Regions from separate parts of the Amycolatopsis granulosa genome, predicted to be linked through region 2. Evidence: riboswitches for the same ligand, from Rfam matches in the RefSeq annotation. Region 2 holds a riboswitch; the other holds the start of a gene.
What was found. A riboswitch is a leader RNA that binds a small molecule or an ion and turns the genes downstream of it on or off. The one in region 2 is predicted to bind ZMP and ZTP.
Positions count from the first base shown of each region.

Region 1: it holds a riboswitch for ZMP and ZTP, as region 2 does, so the genes downstream of both, FHX45_RS28445 (tetrahydrofolate dehydrogenase/cyclohydrolase catalytic domain-containing protein) here and FHX45_RS18325 (serine hydroxymethyltransferase) in region 2, are expected to answer to the same signal.

Region 1 is NZ_JAANOV010000001.1:3,936,522-3,942,086, forward strand. It holds gene FHX45_RS19335 (MFS transporter) at 171-1,451, shown strand; gene FHX45_RS19340 (hypothetical protein) at 1,405-2,391, opposite strand; ZMP/ZTP riboswitch at 2,454-2,535, shown strand; gene FHX45_RS28445 (tetrahydrofolate dehydrogenase/cyclohydrolase catalytic domain-containing protein) at 2,562-2,954, shown strand; gene FHX45_RS28450 (hypothetical protein) at 2,951-3,421, shown strand; gene FHX45_RS19350 (arylamine N-acetyltransferase family protein) at 3,468-4,256, opposite strand; gene FHX45_RS19355 (superoxide dismutase) at 4,357-4,977, opposite strand; gene FHX45_RS19360 (biliverdin-producing heme oxygenase) at 5,141-5,565, opposite strand, start outside.
Region 2 is NZ_JAANOV010000001.1:3,733,231-3,738,795, forward strand. It holds gene FHX45_RS18295 (pyruvate, phosphate dikinase) at 1-339, opposite strand, end outside; gene FHX45_RS18300 (transcriptional regulator) at 336-962, opposite strand; gene FHX45_RS18305 (TetR/AcrR family transcriptional regulator) at 959-2,098, opposite strand; gene FHX45_RS18310 (Pr6Pr family membrane protein) at 2,159-2,824, opposite strand; gene FHX45_RS18315 (TetR family transcriptional regulator) at 2,941-3,522, shown strand; gene FHX45_RS18320 (gamma carbonic anhydrase family protein) at 3,533-4,054, shown strand; ZMP/ZTP riboswitch at 4,063-4,148, shown strand; gene FHX45_RS18325 (serine hydroxymethyltransferase) at 4,166-5,434, shown strand; gene FHX45_RS18330 (inorganic diphosphatase) at 5,512-5,565, opposite strand, start outside.

The DNA.
Region 1 (5,565 bases), 200 kb from region 2:
AGGCACCTCCCGCCAGGAGCACTCCGGCGGACCGGGCCTGCACCGCGCCCGCGGGCCGGGTGCGGAGCCGCGTCACGGGGCAGCCGCCGACCGCGCAGGCCGAGGGGGCCGCCGAGCAGGCGGCCGGCGCGGCGACCGAGCCGGAGACGAAGCCCGAGCCGAAGGCGAGCATGTTCGCCTCCCTGGCGGTGCGCAACTACCGGCTGTTCTTCTCCGGCCAGGTGATCTCCAACATCGGCACCTGGATGCAGCGCATCGCGCAGGACTGGCTCGTCTTCCAGCTGTCCGGGAACAACCCGGTGGCCCTCGGGATCGCCGTGGCGCTCCAGTTCCTGCCGACCCTGATGCTGTCCCTGTGGGCCGGCGTCCTGGCCGACCGCGTGGACAAGCGCAAGCTGTGCATCGCGATCCAGAGCGGCATCGCGGTGCAGGCGCTGGCTCTCGGGCTGCTCGACGTGGCCGGTGTGGTCACCCTCTGGCAGGTCTACCTGCTGTGCTTCGTGCTGGGCATCTTCAGCTCGCTGGACGTGCCGGCCCGTCAGTCCTTCGTCGCGGAGATGGTGGGGCGCAAGCAGATCAGCAACGCCGTCGCGCTGAACTCGTCGGTGTTCAACATGGCCCGCATCGTCGGGCCCGCCCTCGCCGGTTTCGGGATCACCTGGGTCGGCACCGGCTGGATGTTCCTGGCCAACGCGGTCAGCACGCTCGCGGTCGTCACCGGCCTGCTGCTGATGAACCCGGACCAGCTGTTCCGCGGGCCGGCCGTCGCGCGCGCCAAGGGGCAGCTGCGTGAGGGCCTGGCCTACGTGCGCGGCCGCGCGGACCTGGTGTCGCTGATGGTGCTGGTGTTCTTCGTCAGCACGTTCGGCATCACGTTCTTCACCTCGCTCGCGATCATCGCCGGCAACGTGTTCGGCACCCAGGCCGACGGCTACGGCCTGTTGTCCACGCTGATCGCGGTGGGCACGTTCACCGGTTCGCTCATGGCCGCCCGCCGCGGCGCCCGCGGAAAGCCGAGCGTGCGGCTGCTGCTGGTCGCCGCGTTCAGCCTGGGCGCCGTCGAGTTCGTCGCCGGGTTCATGCCGACCTACCTGGCCTTCGGCCTCGCGTTGATCCCGCTGGGGTTCGCCACCATCACGTTCCTCAACACGGCCAACTCGCTCGTGCAGACCTCGGTCAGCCCGGAGATGCGCGGCCGGGTCATGGGCCTGTACGTGCTGGTGCTGATCGGCGGCAACCCGATCGGCGGTCCGATGGTGGGGTGGATGGCCGAGACCTTCGGCGGCCGCTCCCCGTTCCTGATCGGCGGCGTGATCTCCGCGGTCACGGCGGTGGCCTGCGCGGTCGTCCTGGTCCGCCGGGGCGGGATGACCCGGCCGGTCCAGCTCGCCGGCCTGCGGGTGCTCAGCGGCCGAGGAGGGCCGGCAGCACGGACCCGGCAAGTGCGCTGAGGTCCCGGCCCGTTCCGGTGAAGACCAGTTCCTCGGTCTCGTCGTCGGCGATCTTCACCGCGACCAGGTCGCTGGTGATCAGCGCCGGACGCCCGGCGAGCGTGTCCGGGTAGGCGCGCGGGGTGACGTCGTCGTTCAGCACGGCCTGCACCGTGCGGACCGTGCAGCGGCCGTCGAACTTCGGCTTCGCCGCGGACGGGCTGGTGCCCATCGCCTTCGCGAGCTCGGTGCACAGCTGCCACGACACCACCGGCCAGGGCGCACCGCGGATGCCGTAGCCGGGGACGGGCTCGGTCACCTGCATGGCGATCGTGCCGTCGCGGCTCCGCGCGGGCAGGCCGGGACCGGGTGCCATGGTCGCGTCGAGCACGTCCCGCGCGATGGAGACCGCCAGGTCGTCGAGCGCGAGGTCGGGCCGGGTGACGGCGGACCGCGTGATGTCGACGCGCAGGTACGGGTGCACCCGGCCGCTGGGCGGCTCGTCGACCAGGTGCGCGTTGAGCCGCGCGTTGACGGTGCCGCTGGACTCGACCTCGGCGGCGTGCCCGGACACCGTGACCGCCTGCGGCGCGCTCAGCGTGGCCGGCGCGTTGTCGAGCCGCACGCCGACGTCGAGGCTCCCGGTGACGAGGTGGCAGCCGTTGCCCCGGACCTCCCGCAGCGTCGTGCCGCCGAGCAACGCCTGCCAGTGCCGGTCGGACAGGGCCTGGCAGAGCACGTGAGCGGAGCTGTCCCCGGGCATCGCGACGAGCATCTCGCCGGACGGCATCGGCACGCGGTGCGGCAGCTCGCCGTCCCTGGTGGGCCAGACGGTGGGCAGTCCGGGCGCGGGTGGTGGAGCTGCGGTGCCCCGCGCCCACAGGTAGCCGGCCGCGCCGGCCACGGAGGCGATGGACAGCAGCACGCCGAGCACGATCGCGATCACTGTCGACGTCTTCACGGCCGAAACGCTATCCGGTGGCTTTCCTGGCTCGACCGGTGATCCACGCCGGGCCGCTAGGCTGGGTCTCGCACGACTGGCGTCGGGTGGGTGAACCACCAGGGAGTGCAGGTCGAGAAGGCATCGCCCGCCTGGGTGCCCCGCAGTCCACGATGGATGCGGAGCACTCCATGGTCGCCCGGCTCCTGGACGGCGCATCGGTCGCCGCCACCCTGCTCGACGAGACCGCCGCACGCGTCCGTGCGCTGTCCCGTCCGCCGCTGCTCGCCACGGTCCTCGTCGGCGACGACCCGGCGTCGCACACCTACGGCCGGATGAAGCGCAACCGCTGCGCCCACGTCGGCATCTCCTCGCGCAGCGTCGAGCGTCCGGCGAGCACCACGACCGCCGAACTGGTCGGCCGCGTGGCCGAGCTGTCCGCCGATCCCGGCGTCGACGGGATCCTGCTGCAGCACCCCGTGCCGCGGCACATCGACGAACGGGCGGGCTTCGAGGCGATCGCGCCCGCCAAGGACGTGGACGGCGTGACGATCGCACAGCTTCGCCGCCATGGCGCTCGGTGAGCCGGGCTTCCACTCGTGCATTCCCGGGCGGGATCCTGCGCCTGCTCGACGCCTACCGGGTACCGCTGACGGGACAGCGGGTCGTGGTGGTCGGCCGCAGCCCCATCCCCGGCAAGCCGCTCGGCATGCTCCTGCTCGGGCGGGACGCCACCGTCACCTACTGCCACTCGAAGACGTCCGGGCTGGACGAGGTGGTCCGCGCGGCCGACATCGTCGTGGCCGCGGCCGGGCGTCCCGAGCTGATCCGCGCGCAGTGGATCAAGCGGGGCGCGGTGGTGGTGGACGCGGGCTACCACCCGGGCAAGGTCGGTGACGTCGAGTTCGCGGCGGCGGCCGAGCGTGCCTCGCTGATCACCCCGGTGCCCGGCGGGGTGTGGGCCGATGACGATCGCCGTGCTGCTGGCGCAGACCACCGACGCCGCGGCTGCCACGATCGGATGAGCGGACCCGCTTGCGAGCCGCAGTGAAGTTAGGCTAACCTAATGCTTGTCCGCTTCGTGGTGGGAGCGGCAGTCAGTTCGGGAACGGGCGAGGCCCCGGTGCCGGGAACGATCCGGGCACCGGGGCCTCGTTCACGTCGATCCCGAAGTGCGCCCGGTAGGCCTCGACCTTCTCCGCGGCGGTCAGGTCCCGCTCGGCCCGCTCGCCGTCCACCGTCTCGATCAACTGGTCGCCGGCCAGGGTGATCCGGCCGGACGGCGTCGCGATCGTGCACACCACGTTCTGCGTGAAGTGCGAGTCCGGCGAGGTGGCCTGCCACCAGCAGGTCGGGCCGAAGTCGGCGAGCTCGCGTGGCCGCTGCTCCAGCCGGTACGCGGGCTCGCCGTTCATCCGGATCTCCAGGTCGCCGCCCGGCACGTCCAGCACCAGGAACTCACCCTCGCGATCGGCTTGCGGCTCGCACCCCGCCAGCCGCAGCGGGTGGCGGGCGAAGCGGCCGAAGCCGACATCGGCCAGCCACGGCTCGTCCAGGTCGACGCGCAGCGCCAGGTGGTCGAACGGCGCGCCCCACCGCCCGCCGCCGTGCACGCGAGCGCTCAGCAGGGTGACCCGGAACCCCAGCTCGCGCAGCAACGCGGCGAACAAGCCGTTCAGCTCGTAGCAGAAGCCGCCCCGGTGCCGCCGCACGATCTTGTCGAACAACGCGTCCTCGTCCAGCACGATTCGCTCAGGCAGGTGAACGCTGAGGTTCTCGAACGGCACCGCCAGCTGATGAGCCTCGTGCAGGTCCCGCAGCGTCTCCGCGGTCGGGGCGGCCGGTTGTCGGGCGCCGATCCGGGCCAAGTACGCGTCCACATCCATGCCGCCAGCCTGCATCCTCCACTGTGGTCGAGGTCAAGCGGCAAAAAGGAAGGGCCCTGTCCGCGCGGGCGCGCGGAAGGACCCTTCGGACGGTCGTGCTCTAGAGCAGCAGGCCGTTGCCGCCGGAAACGGCGTTGTCGAAGCGCTTGCTGATCTCCGCCCAGTTGTAGACGTTCCACAGCGCCTTGACGTAGTCCGCCTTGACGTTCTTGTAGTCGAGGTAGAAGGCGTGCTCCCACACATCGACCAGCAGGATCGGCACGGTCGGCAGGACGAGGTTGTTGTGGTGGTCGCGCAGCTGCTGCGTGATCAGCGTCTTGCCCACCGGGTCCCACGACAGGGCGGCCCAGCCGTTGCCCTGGATGGTCGTGGCGACGGCGGTGAACTGCGCCTGGAACTTGTCCCAGGAGCCGAACGCGTCGTCGATCGCCGAAGCCAGCTCGCCGGTCGGCCGGTCGCCACCCTCGGGGGACAGGATCTTCCACCACACCACGTGGTTGGCGTGCCCGGCCAGGTTGAACGCCAGCGTGGTCTCCAGGCCGACGATCGAGCCGAAGTCGCCCTTGTCCCGAGCCTCCGCGAGCTTGTCCAGGGTGTCGTTGGCCCCCTTGACGTAAGCCGCGTGGTGCTTGCTGTGGTGCAGCTCGTTGATCTCACCCGAGATGTGCGGGGCGAGCGCGCCGTAGTCGTAGTCGAGGTCAGGAAGCTCGTAGCGGGCCATCAGCCCTCCTTCTTGTCTGACGCAGAGTCCCTTGCGGTATCAAAACCTAGTCCTCGCGAGCGCGGGAAGCTAACCGGGGAGCCGCTGTCCGCACTGCGGGAACTGGTTCTGGTCCCAGCCTGCAATCTCCAGCTAGATCGAGGTCAACGGGCTGTGCCGATGATCACTTCGCCAGGTCGTCGAGCACCGCGATGTTGAACTCGAACGCGACCAGCGCCTCGGTCACGATGCGGGTGCGCTCGGCCTCGGTCCACGGGGTGGCGTCGAGCAGCGCCCGGTACCGCTTGCGGAAGGCCGGGACGCTGCCGAGGTCGTCGAAGCGGTAGAACAGCGCACCCGGCCCCTCGACGCCGTGCACGTCGGCCAGCAGCTTCCGCACCGCCTGGCCGCCGGCGAGGTCGCCGAGGTAGCGGGTGTAGTGGTGCGCGACGTAGCCACCGGCCCAGTCGAACGCCACCGCCCGGATGCGGTGCACGTAATCCTCGGTGGCCGGGACCGGCTCGATCCGCCCGCGCCAGTGCTCGCCGTGCAGGAACTCCAGGTCGGCGGCCAGCGCGGGCAGCCGGCGCAGCTCGTCGAACACGAACC
Region 2 (5,565 bases):
GAGGTTGAGGATCGTGTCCATCATGCCGGGCATCGACACGCTAGCCCCGGAGCGGACGGACACCGCCAACGGCCGTCGTGATCCCCCGAACCAGCGCCCGGTGACGGATTCGAGGCCCGCCACGGCTGCCGCGAGTTCGTCGTCGAGTTCGCCGGGAAGCCGCCCGTCACGCAGGAACGCGCGGCACGCCTCGGTGGTGACGACGAACCCGGCGGGCACCGGCAGGCCGAGACGGCGCAGAACCACGAGGCCGTGTGCCTTGTTGCCCAGGAGATCGGCGCTGCCCAGGAGATCCGCGTCGTCCCCGGCTCGCGCGGAGAGCGGGCGGATCCACCTCACCGCGGGATCCCGAGCGTGGCGAGGAGATCTTCGTGCAGTTCCGACCACACCGTGTGGTACGACGCGGTGTGGTCGGCCACGTACTCCAGTGCTCCGGCTGCGGCCTGAGTGAGGGCCTTGGTGAGGCGGACCCGGTAGCGGCCGAACCGGGGCAGCGCCGTGGCCAGCTCGTCGCAAACCACGGTGGCGCGCCGGTGGAATTCGGCGAACCGGTCGAGGACCCGCGTGTCGTAGGTCCGGTCGCGGTGGTCGTTACCGGTCAGGACACCGTCCACGGGGCGCAGTTGCCACGCCGTGCAGAGGTCGAGCAGTTCCGGGTTGAGCGGGAGGAACCTCTGGTAGGCCGCGGTCACGGCGGCGCGTCCAGCGGCCTCGTCCAGCTCGGTGCTGATCCAGTCCGCGTCCGCCGCCCGGCCGTCGTCGGTCAGCATCCACCCGCCGAACTCGCCGGGGAAGTGCGTGACGAGACCGGCGACCGCCAGATCGATCAGTTCGGACTCGACGTCGGATTCGCCCAGCCCGGTGGCCGCCGCCAAGCGGGTGAGGCCGGCGCTGCCGCCGCACCGCAGGGCGTGCAGCACCAGCAGGCGGGCCTCGGTCGCGGGGAGCTCGGGCCGGATCATGCGCCGGCCCGCCGCGGCCGCGTGCTGCGCGGAACGCCGGCAGCGGAGGCCGCGTAGGCGGCGCCCCGGCCGCCGGCTCTGGCGACGATCACGCCGTCCTGGACGCGCACCGCGGCCTCCGTCTCGTCGTCGACCCCGGGCATGCCGACCGCCGCCGCAACCCGGGCCGCGTCGTCGGCGTCGGCGACGACCAGGCGCACCGAGCGCCACGCCTCCGAGGGGAACACCCGCCGCAGGCAGCCGGTGAGATCCCCGATCCGGAGGCGGACCAGGCGACCGGTCTCGGCCGGGTCACCGGTGACCGCGACCACGGTGACCTGTTCACCGGGCCGGGCGCAACGGATCGCTTCCTCGGCGGCGGTGAGCCGGCCGGCGCCCAGCACGGTGATCAGGCCGTCGGCGCCCCACCCGACCTCGTCGCCGCTGATCCGGTCCACCAGCCCGGCGGGCGGATGCCACGCGTCCGCGCACGGCTGCGCGGGCGCGACGTGGGGCAGGTGCGGTGGCGCCCAGGTGTCCGCGAGGTCGCTTCCGGCCAGGTGGCGGCACGCGCGGACCACGTCGAAGGGATCGCCGAAGCCCGGCGCGGTCTCGGCCAGGTGGCTCCAGCCGTCCAGCATGGTCAGCACCAGCTCGGCCAGCCGGACACGCCGGACCGGCGCCGCACCACGTTCGCCGGATTCGAGCGCCACCGCGAGCAGTACCGCTTCCAGCCCGGCCACCTGTGCCCGCACCGTGCGCGCGTGGTCGTCGTCGAGGACACCGGCCAGCGAACGTAGTTGCAGGCGCCCGCCCGCGGCTGTGTCACCGGTCAGCGGCAGCCGCTCGAGCCAGGCGCGGGCGAACGCGGCCAGTGCCTCCCCCGGCGACGCCGGCGGCACCTGCGGTCCGGTTCCGGCCGACCTCTCGACCAGCTCGATCAGCACTGCCAGGTACAGGGCCCGTTTGCTCGGGAAATTCGAGTACACGGCGCCGCGGGTCAGCTCGGCCCGCTCGGCGATCCGGTCGACTTTCGCCAGGGCGTAACCGTGCTCGCCGAACTCCTCCTCGGCGGCCGCCAGCACCGACGCACGGGTGCGTTCCTGCTGTTGCGCACGGGTCAGCCGGACCATCCGCAGCTCCTCCCCTGAAGGCATCACCGGATACTCTACACATTCCGATGTTCACAACATCCGAGTGGGCACGGCGTCAACGGCCTACAACCGCGGGGGATGCGCGGCCGCCGGCTCGTCCGGGTGGCCGAGGTGGCGCGCCAGCAACCGGTCGAGCAGCATCGCGCCGGTCGCCAGCGCGAGGAAGAGCGCCGCGATCACCAGGCAGTTCACCGCGACCCGCGGGTAACCGAGCGCCGTCACGTCGATGAACGGGTACGGGTAGAAGCCGTCGATCGCGCCACGGACCAGGGTGAACGCCAGCCACGCGATCGGGTAGACCACCGACCACCCGATGATCCGCGGCGTGACGGCGCCACGCGGCCCGAACAGCAGCCAGCCGAGCACGCCGAGCAGCGGGGACGCGGTGTGCAGCAGGAAGTCCGCGACCCAGGCCCACCCGCTGAGGTCCTGCAACCCGGCCAGCGCCAGGTGGAACACGATCCCGGTGACCGCGATCGCGAGCACGCCGTCCAGCCGCAGTGTGCGGAACGCGGTGGACGTCCACCGTGGACGGATCGCGAGCAGCAGGCTGGTGGCGCCCACGATCAGGTTGGACTGGATCGTGAAGTAGGCGAAGACGTTGGCCACCCGCGCGGCCGCCGAGTCGTACCGGCCGCCCATCACCCCCGACGTGACGAACAGCTGCGTGACCACACCGAGCAGCACAACCAGGGCGTGCAGCCCGAACCACCAGCGCGCGATCCTCATTCCGGGACGGTAAATGGCCGGGCACCGCTCGCACCGAAGCCACGCCGGGGGTTCATTGGGACACCAGTCCTGAACGGTAGGCTCAGCGTCCTCACCAGCACCAGGAGGACATCGCAGTGGCCGTCACCCCGCCCGGGCAGCGCGAGCGGCTCTCCCCGAACCAGCTCGCCAAGCAGGAGCAGATCGTCGAAGCCGCGCGGCAGGTGCTCGCGCGGGACGGGCTGGCCGGGTGCACGGCGCGGGCGATCGCCGACGCGAGCCCGCTCACCAAGAGCGCCATCCACTACTACTTCAGCGACATCGACGTGCTCGTCGACCGCGCGATGGCCGCGCACGTGACCGCCTTCCTGGACGAGCTGCGCGAGGTCGCCGCCCACCACGACGACCCGCGGGAGAAACTGTGGGCCGTCCTCGAGTCCTACCTCGACAGCTTCGCCAAGGAGGCCGACTCCGCGTTCCTCTGGTTCGAGTACTGGATCGCGGTCAGCCGCGCCGAGCACCCGGAGGCGATCGAGGCGATGCTGCGGTCGGTGACCGAGCTGCTCACCGAGCTCCTCGCCGGGGTCGGCGTGATCGACCCGCGCGCCCGGGCCCGGGCGCTGACGTCCTACCTGCTGGGCGCGGTCGTGCAGCAGCGCGTCCGGCGACGCCCGTTCGGCACCCTCCGTGAGGAGATCGAGTCGCTCTGCCTGCCCTAAGGTTCCGGGTATGCCATTGTTTTCCTTCGAGGGCGTCAGCCCCACCGTGCACCCGGACGCCTGGATCGCGCCCACCGCGACCCTGATCGGCGACGTCGTGATCGAGAAGGACGTCTCGATCTGGTACGGCGCGGTCCTGCGGGCCGACTTCGGCAAGATCATCGTGCGTGAGGGCGCCAACATCCAGGACAACTCGGTCGTCCACGTGAACACCGGCGTGTGCGAGATCGGCCGGAACGTGACGGTCGGCCACATGTGCCTGGTGCACGACTGCACGGTCGGTGAGCAGGCCCTGATCGGCAACGGCTCCACGGTGCTGGACCAGTCGGTCATCGGCGAACGGACGCTGATCGCCGCCGGGTCCACCGTCACACCTGGCACCCAGGTGCCGCCCGAGGTCATCGCGATGGGCAGCCCGGCGAAGAAGTTCGTGCCGCTGAGCGACTCCGCCCGCGGCTGGATCGAGCACAACGCGGCGATCTACCAGCAGCTGGCCAAGCGGCACGCGGACGGTGTCGCACCCGTCGACTAAGCTGGTCGCAACCGAAATGCGACTGGCGCCGTAGAGGTGGAGCACCACCGGGAAGCGACCGACGAGGCCGGCACCGCGCGCCTGGGTGTAGCCAGTGTCAGGAGTAGGAAGATGACGCACCAGCCAGCCATCCCCACGCTCACCGCGGCCGACCCGCAGATCGCCGGACTCGTCGAGGACGAAGCGCGCCGCCAGGCGGAGAAGATCCGCCTGATCGCCTCGGAGAACTACGTGTCCGAGGCGGTCCTGGAGGCCACCGGGTCCGTGCTGACCAACAAGTACTCCGAGGGCTACGCGGGCAAGCGGTACTACGAGGGCCAGCAGTTCATCGACCAGGTCGAGCAGGTCGCGATCGAACGGGCCAAGGCGCTCTTCGGCGTCGACCACGCCAACGTCCAGCCGTACTCGGGCTCGCCGGCCAACCTGGCCGCCTACCTGGCGTTCGCCAGCCCCGGCGACACGGTGATGGGCATGGCCCTGCCCGACGGCGGCCACCTCACGCACGGCTGGTCGGTCTCGGCCACCGGCAAGTGGTTCAACCCCGTCCGTTACGGCGTGCGGAAGGAAACCGGCCGCGTCGACCTCGACCAGGTCCGTGAGCTGGCGCTGGAGCACCGGCCGAAGCTGATCTTCGCCGGCGGCACGGCGATCCCGCGCACCATCGACTTCCCGGCCTTCGCCGAGATCGCCAACGAGGTCGGTGCCGTCCTGGTGGCCGACATCGCGCACATCGCCGGTCTGGTCGCCGGCGGTGCGCACCCGTCGCCGGTGGGGCACGCGCCGGTCATCACCACGACCACGCACAAGACCCTGCGCGGTCCCCGGGGCGCGATGATCCTGACCGACGCCGAGCACGCCAAGGCCATCGACAAGGCCGTGTTCCCCGGCCTGCAGGGCGGCCCGCACAACCACACCACCGCCGCGATCGCGGTGGCCCTGGGCGAGGCGGCCAAGCCCGGCTTCCGCGACTACGCGCACGCCATCGTCGCCAACGCCAAGGCGCTGGCCCAGGCTCTGATCGAGCGCGGCTTCGACCTGGTGTCCGGCGGCACCGACAACCACCTGCTGCTGGTCGACCTGACCAGCAAGCAGATCGGCGGCAAGCCGGCCGCGCAGGCGCTCGACCGCGCCGGTATCGAGCTGAACTACAACACCGTGCCGTTCGACCCGCGCAAGCCGTTCGACCCGTCCGGTATCCGGCTCGGCACCGCGGCCATCACCACCCGCGGCCTCACCCCGGAGCACCAGCCGCAGATCGCGGAGTGGATCGACCGCACCGTCACCGCGGCCGCGGCCGGTGACGAGGAGACGATCACCCGGATCGCCGGCGAGGTGCGCGACCTGCTCGCGGCCTACCCGATCCCCGGTTATCGCGCGTAGCACCGGTCCGGGAGCAGCTCGACCCGAACGAAACGCCCCTTCCCCGCGCGGGGAAGGGGCGTTTCACACGTCCGCACTCAGTGGTGCTCGCCGCCCTCGGCGGCCTCCTTCGCGAGCCGGTCGATCTCCCG